2 regions of the Lysinibacillus sp. SGAir0095 genome follow, and region 2 is predicted to be linked to the other one. Evidence: riboswitches for the same ligand, from Rfam matches in the RefSeq annotation. Region 2 holds a riboswitch; the other holds the start of a gene.
The links. A riboswitch is a leader RNA that binds a small molecule or an ion and turns the genes downstream of it on or off. The one in region 2 is predicted to bind FMN.
Positions count from the first base shown of each region.

Region 1 (3,217 bases), 1.9 Mb from region 2:
CCTTTTTTCATTCCTTGGCATAATGTAGCCTTTTCGTTGACCAGCTTTATCATATTTAGGGAATTGGGTGACTGAACAGGCTGCTGGCAGACTATTAACTCCTTTTATTTCTTTCTATTGTCCACGACACTGTTTCTCGAGGACTATTAACTCCTCTTCCTCATGTTTATTGTCCACGACACCGCTTATCAAGGACAACGAACTCCTCTTCCTCCTGTCTATTGTCCTCGACTCGCCTTCTCGCGGACCATTAACTCCTCTTTCTCCCGTTTATTGTCCACGACTCACCATCTCGCAGACTATTAGCTCCTCTTCCACACGTCTATTGTCCATGACACTGCTTATCAAGGACAACGAACTCCTCTTTCTCCCTTTTATTGTCCACGACTCACCATCTCGCGGACTATTAGCTCCTCTTCCACACGTCTATTGTCCATGACACCGCTTATCAAAGACAACGAACTCCTCTTTCACCTGTCTATTGTCCTCGACACATTTTCTCACGGACTAGTTACTCCTCCGCTTTTAACTTTGTCACAAGCCCCCTACTCCCGGACTACCACTTTCAAGCTTTTCTTGTCAGCAATTCAGCCTCTTCTTTCCCTATTGTCTTCACTTTCCAGAAATTCCACCTCATTAATAAATTGGTGTCAACAACTAAAAAAGCTGCTCATTAAGTCATACAAGCGACTTAACGAACAGCTTTGAAATACTCTATTTATAATAAATATTGTGCTCTTTGATTATCGATCCATACTTTCATTGTACGGAACAGTAAGATTATAATAACCATAAGCATAATACCTTTTACAACGTTAAACGGTAGGATACCTAAAATAATTGTTTCTTTCATGTCGAACTCACCCCAACCAAGGAAGTAAGTGTACATAGGCAAAAATGCTAGATAGTTTAATAGGCTCATACCAACTGACATGATGATTGTGCCGGCAACTAAACCAAAGCTTAACCCTTTAATTGATGGGAATTTTTTATAAATGTAGTAGACAGGTAAAATGAATAAAAGGCCCGTTGCAAAGTTTGCCATGTGCCCCACAGGAACTCCTGTTGGCGTACCCGAGAAAATCCAGTCTAAAATGTTTTTAAATAATTCTACTAAAATACCCGCAACCGGTCCCATTGTGATTGCTGCAATCAATGCAGGTACATCACTGAAATCAATCTGTAAAAATACTGGGAACCATGGCAATGGAAAGTTTAGTAGCATTAAGATAAATGAGATACTACTTAACATTGCGATTGTTACGAACGAACGTAACTTAAGCTTTTGATTAAACATAATCAATCTCTCCTCTTTGCTGATTCAACTTAGCTAGAAGAAAGGACAGCCTTTCGATTATTCCTTCAATGAAAAAATAAAATCCCTTACGCAAGTTGCATAAGGGAGAAAATAGGCACATTGAAAACAAGAAAAATTGTACGTTAAATCAAGTATCTCATGTAAGATAAAAAAGATACTCAAAAAACAGTAAAGCAATTACGAATTTTTCGCAAGAGCGTTACCTTAACATACAGTTTCCCTTCGAATAACGAAAAAAGACCGTACCTTCACCTTCTCCCATCCAGACTATACTGTCGGCTTTGGAATCGCACCAAATCCTGCTCAAAATCAAGCTCGCGGGCTGAAGAAACTATAGGCAACATCCTCCAAGTAAATGGTCGGAAGTTGCAATTTCTATCACCGCCGGTCGGGAATTACACCCTGCCCCGAAGATGAATCAATATTTAATTTGTTGTTACAGTCTCATTATATCTCGAGTTTGAGATGATGTAAAGATGTAAAAGCGATGAAAACCTACTCAATTACTATACATTTTTCGTCATTTATTGTTGAATAACCGTCCAATATGAGACCTCATTTGCTCCAACAGGCATCGGAAGTGGCTCTGTAAAGCTAAATCCTTGCCACTCTGTTTGAACAATATTTTCAAATTGAACCTGCATATCGAAATTCGCAGCTGTTAACAAAATCCCCTCAATCATTTGCATCGCTTGAACTTGATCGAAAGCATCTAAATCGATTTCCTCAGTAAATCTTACGGTTGCAATTTGACCTTTTGCAGTTATTTCAAAATCAATATTCGGTAATATTACAGACTGATATATATCATTCGTCTCTTCTTTCATAGCCGTAATCGCTTCTTCTACTGTTGAAAAAGCTTCTCTAAAATTTGGCGCTAAATATGTTGTTCCATCCGTTTGGGTATGTCTAAAGTAATTATACTGAGTTGATTCACCCACTAATGCAATTGGTGTACTTGGCTCCCCAACTTCACTAAATTCAAAAGCAGAGCCTTCTTGATTTAATAGTGCTGCTTCCTCGTAAGAATCGCCAAATGTATCAATTAGAGTAGCAAAATAAGTTGTCAGGGAAGCTGGAGCTATATCGTAAGGTTGATCGTTCGGTAATGTGTGAATCACTTGATCACCTAACTCAGTAATCGTTCCAGCATATGGATGATATTCGCTAAAGCCTATCGCACTTTCCATAAAGAGTGGTGCATAATGATTATATAGTTCTACCCCAGTTGGTGTAATATCTCCAAAATCCTGTTGAATTCTATCATTCGGAATTAATACCGTAACAGGTAAGCTATCTGCTGCATCACTAGCTAATCCCAACTTAAACACCGTATTTCCCACAAGCTCTTCTGGGTAAACTGCCGTACGAAGGTCCCCACTCTCTGCGTTGAATATAGCCATATCAGCGCTAGATTCTTCAGCACTCGATTCCGAACTTTTCATCTCTTGCTCCATATCCCTTGCTTCACTTACTTCCGTACTTGCACTTTCCTCTACAGAATCCGTTGAAGAATATTGATTTATAAAGGACGGTATTAATATCGCCAGTAAAAAGACTGCAGCGATTGAAACAGCAATTGGAACCCACTTAAACTTTCTACTTTGACCTGTATTATGATTATTGGTACTTAAAGGCTCATCATCAAAAAGACCGTCTTCTTTAAGACGATTGAATACGTCTTGTTTTGAACGTTGATCATGAATCTTTGGTACTTTCTCAAGCAAGTCTTCTATTTTTTTGTCTTCCCATTTATCATGACTCATTGTGATTTGCCTCCTTCGCTTCAGTCGTATTTGTCAATATTTCACGGAGCTTATTTATCGCTCGATGCTGGGTAGTTTTAACCTTGCCATCTGTCCAATTAAGGATCGCGGCTGTTTCAGCAATCGATAATTC
Region 1 is NZ_CP028083.1:1,590,421-1,593,637, reverse strand. Features, by position in the region: gene C1N55_RS07850 (ECF transporter S component) at 719-1,297, opposite strand; FMN riboswitch at 1,565-1,737, opposite strand; gene C1N55_RS07845 (hypothetical protein) at 1,843-3,084, opposite strand; gene C1N55_RS07840 (RNA polymerase sigma factor SigX) at 3,074-3,217, opposite strand, start outside.
Region 1: it holds a riboswitch for FMN, as region 2 does, so the genes downstream of both, C1N55_RS07850 (ECF transporter S component) here and ribE (riboflavin synthase) in region 2, are expected to answer to the same signal.

Region 2 (3,217 bases):
AAGGCAAGCTCGCCTAATTTTTCATGAATGGTTTCCTTGCCATGCAGAATGATTGTTTCATCACCGAAAATAAGTGATGTTTTTTCGCGATTAATATTTTGTGTAATGGAAACAATGCTTGGGTCAATTTTTAGCATGCGTTCGATTAATTCATCTTTATGTGGAATGTCTTTTCTTGTCGTTACTAAACAAACTTGAGTTTCTCCAGTTTGCATGGCTGTACGAACCACAATTGTTCTGACTAATCCGTCTAAAGTTTTCCCGTCATAAATTGAGATATTTAGCTTTTGCAATATTTTACGTGTTGCAACTGTTATTTTCGATGTTAATGGATGCTGAACAGTACAGTCATTGATGTTCAACAGTTTGTTTGTTCCTTCAGTATAAAGGCCAGCGTAAACACGTTTTCCTTCTTTACGAACCTGGAAGGAGCTCTTATTGCGGTAATGCCAAGGGTTGTCCATTCCAATCGTTGGTCGAATATCTGTCGTTTCAGCAATAGGTTTCACGTATTTTTCTAGAGATTGTACAACCATATCTCGTTTTTCTTTTAGTTGTCCCTCATATGTTAAATGCTGGAGTTGACACCCACCACACTCGTTATATACAGGGCAGCTTGGTTCTTGTCGCTCTTTAGAAGCTTTTCGTACATTTAAAATGTCTGCTTCTGCAAAACTACGTTGTACCTTGGAAACTCTTACTGTTACTTCTTCACCTGGTAATGCTCCCTTAACAAACACCACATTGCGTTTATAAAAGCCAACACCTTCTCCATTAATCCCTAATCTTTTTATGGTTAAAGGAAATTTCTGTCCAATTTCCATCATCACTTTATCGCTCAAAAGCGTTCACGTCCTTTAATAAGTTCATCTAAACATTATAACGAAGCTGTAACTTAAAGCAAATGGCTAAATATTTCCTAACATATTCGAGTGATTCCTTTTTACTGAAAATAGAGTTATTCGATTGCTTATTGGATATATTTTGCGATTCATGATATCGTTAAAAGCAATTAAATAAAAAATTCCTTCGGGGTCGGGTGAAATTCCCAATCGACGGTGATGAAGCAAAGCTTCTAAGCCCGTGAGCTCTTATGAGCAGGATTTGGTGCAAATCCAAAGCCGACAGTATAGTCTGGATGGGAGAAGGAGTATAAGTGCAAACTTGGTTAACGTTAAGAGTATTTTCGATATTCGCCAAGTTCTATTAGGAAAACCATTAAAATTTGATTTTTTGATGGTCTTATTTGTTATGATTTTTTCCTGTACTTACTCATCCCGTCACCCGAATGACGGGATTTTTTATTTGATGAATGCTTTAAGTAAATATTGTCCTTCGGGGTCGGGTGAAATTCCCAATCGACGGTGATGAAGTAAATGCTTCTAAGCCCGTGAGCTCAGATAATGAGCAGGATTTGGTGTGAGTCCAAAGCCGACAGTATAGTCTGGATGGGAGAAGGATGAATTGTGGCACTTTTTGAAAAGATGATTTCAAAAAGCTTTTTAGCTATGCCATGAATACTCCCAAACTCCTTAGGATTTCTAAGGGGTTTTTATTTTTAAAATTAGAAATGAGGTGAGTAGATGTTTACGGGCATTATTGAAGATCAAGGAAAAGTAACGGCTATTAAAAAAGATGTGAACAGTATGCAAATAACGATTGCAACAAAGAAAATAGTCTCAGATGCACACTTAGGGGACAGCATTGCAGTAAATGGAGTATGTCTAACAATTACACAGTTTAACAATGAAGAAATGACTGTCGATGTAATGCCGGAAACAGTGATGGCAACAACTATCCATGCACTGAAAATAGGGGATTATGTTAATTTAGAGCGTGCGATGAGTGCAAATGGCAGATTTGGAGGACATCTTGTTTCAGGACATGTTGATGGAGTAGGAACCATTAAAAGTAAAAGACCTGTTTCCAATGCTGTCTACATTGAAATTGAAGTGGCAAAGGAATTACTAACAAATTGTATTCCGAAAGGCTCTATTACGATTGATGGAACTAGTCTTACACTTTTTAAAGTTACAGATAGTAATGTAACAATCTCACTCATTCCCCATACTTACGGAGAAACGATTTTGGGACATAAAGGTGTAGGGGAAAGGGTCAATATAGAAACAGACATGCTTGGAAAGTATGTTTTGCATCATTTAAGAAAGACAGAACAAACTTCAAATATCACTATGGAATTTTTAAGACAAAATGGATTCTAAATGGGAGGTGTTTCCACATGCTTAATACAATAGAAGAGGCTTTGCTGGATTTGAAATCAGGGAAGATTGTTATTGTAGTGGATGATGAAAATCGTGAAAATGAAGGAGATTTAGTCGTACTTGCTGAGTATGCAAACCCTGAAAACGTTAACTTTATGGCTACATATGGGCGTGGGTTAATTTGCACTCCGATACAAAAGGAACTTGCAAAAAAATTAGAATTGCCAGCAATGGTTGAAAACAACACAGATAATCATCAAACCGCATTCACAGTGAGCGTAGACCATATTGATACAACAACCGGTATTAGTGCTTACGAGCGATCATTTACAATTCTTCAGATGATTAATGAAAAGGCAACATCAAGTCAATTTAGAAGACCCGGGCATGTCTTTCCATTAGTTGCAAAAGCGGGTGGAGTCCTAGAAAGAAGGGGCCATACCGAAGCGGCAATAGATTTGGCAAAAGCATGCGGAAGTTATCCGGCAGGCGTTATTTGTGAAATTATGGGGGATGACGGAGAAATGTTACGTTTAGATGGTTTAATGAGTTTTGCCATTCAGCATGGCTTAAAACTCATCTCCATTGAAGATTTGGTGCACTATTGTGAAAAACGTAATAACAACAATATTTTAATCAGTGAGTAAAACTCTAAAAATTAAGGATTTCGAAGGGAGCTTATAAAATGGGAAAATTATTTGAAGCAAATTTAATCGGGACAGATTTAAGAATAGGGATTGTGGTTGGTCGTTTTAATAATTTTATTACTTCACAATTAGTTGATGGCGCATTGGATGGTCTAAAAAGACATGGCGTAGCAGAAGGAAATATTGATATTGCTTGGGTACCAGGGGCTTTTGAAGTACCCTTTATCGCAAAACAAATGGTGGAAACAGGGGAGTATGATGCAGTTATTGGACTAGGTACTGTTATTCGTGGCTCAACAACTCACTACGATTATGTGAACAATGAAGCTGCAAAAGGAATTGCAAGTG
Region 2 is NZ_CP028083.1:3,464,015-3,467,231, reverse strand. Features, by position in the region: gene rlmD (23S rRNA (uracil(1939)-C(5))-methyltransferase RlmD) at 1-824, opposite strand, end outside; FMN riboswitch at 1,022-1,154, shown strand; FMN riboswitch at 1,328-1,464, shown strand; gene ribE (riboflavin synthase) at 1,584-2,222, shown strand; partial or broken gene ribB (3,4-dihydroxy-2-butanone-4-phosphate synthase) at 2,240-2,827, shown strand; gene ribE (6,7-dimethyl-8-ribityllumazine synthase) at 2,908-3,217, shown strand, end outside.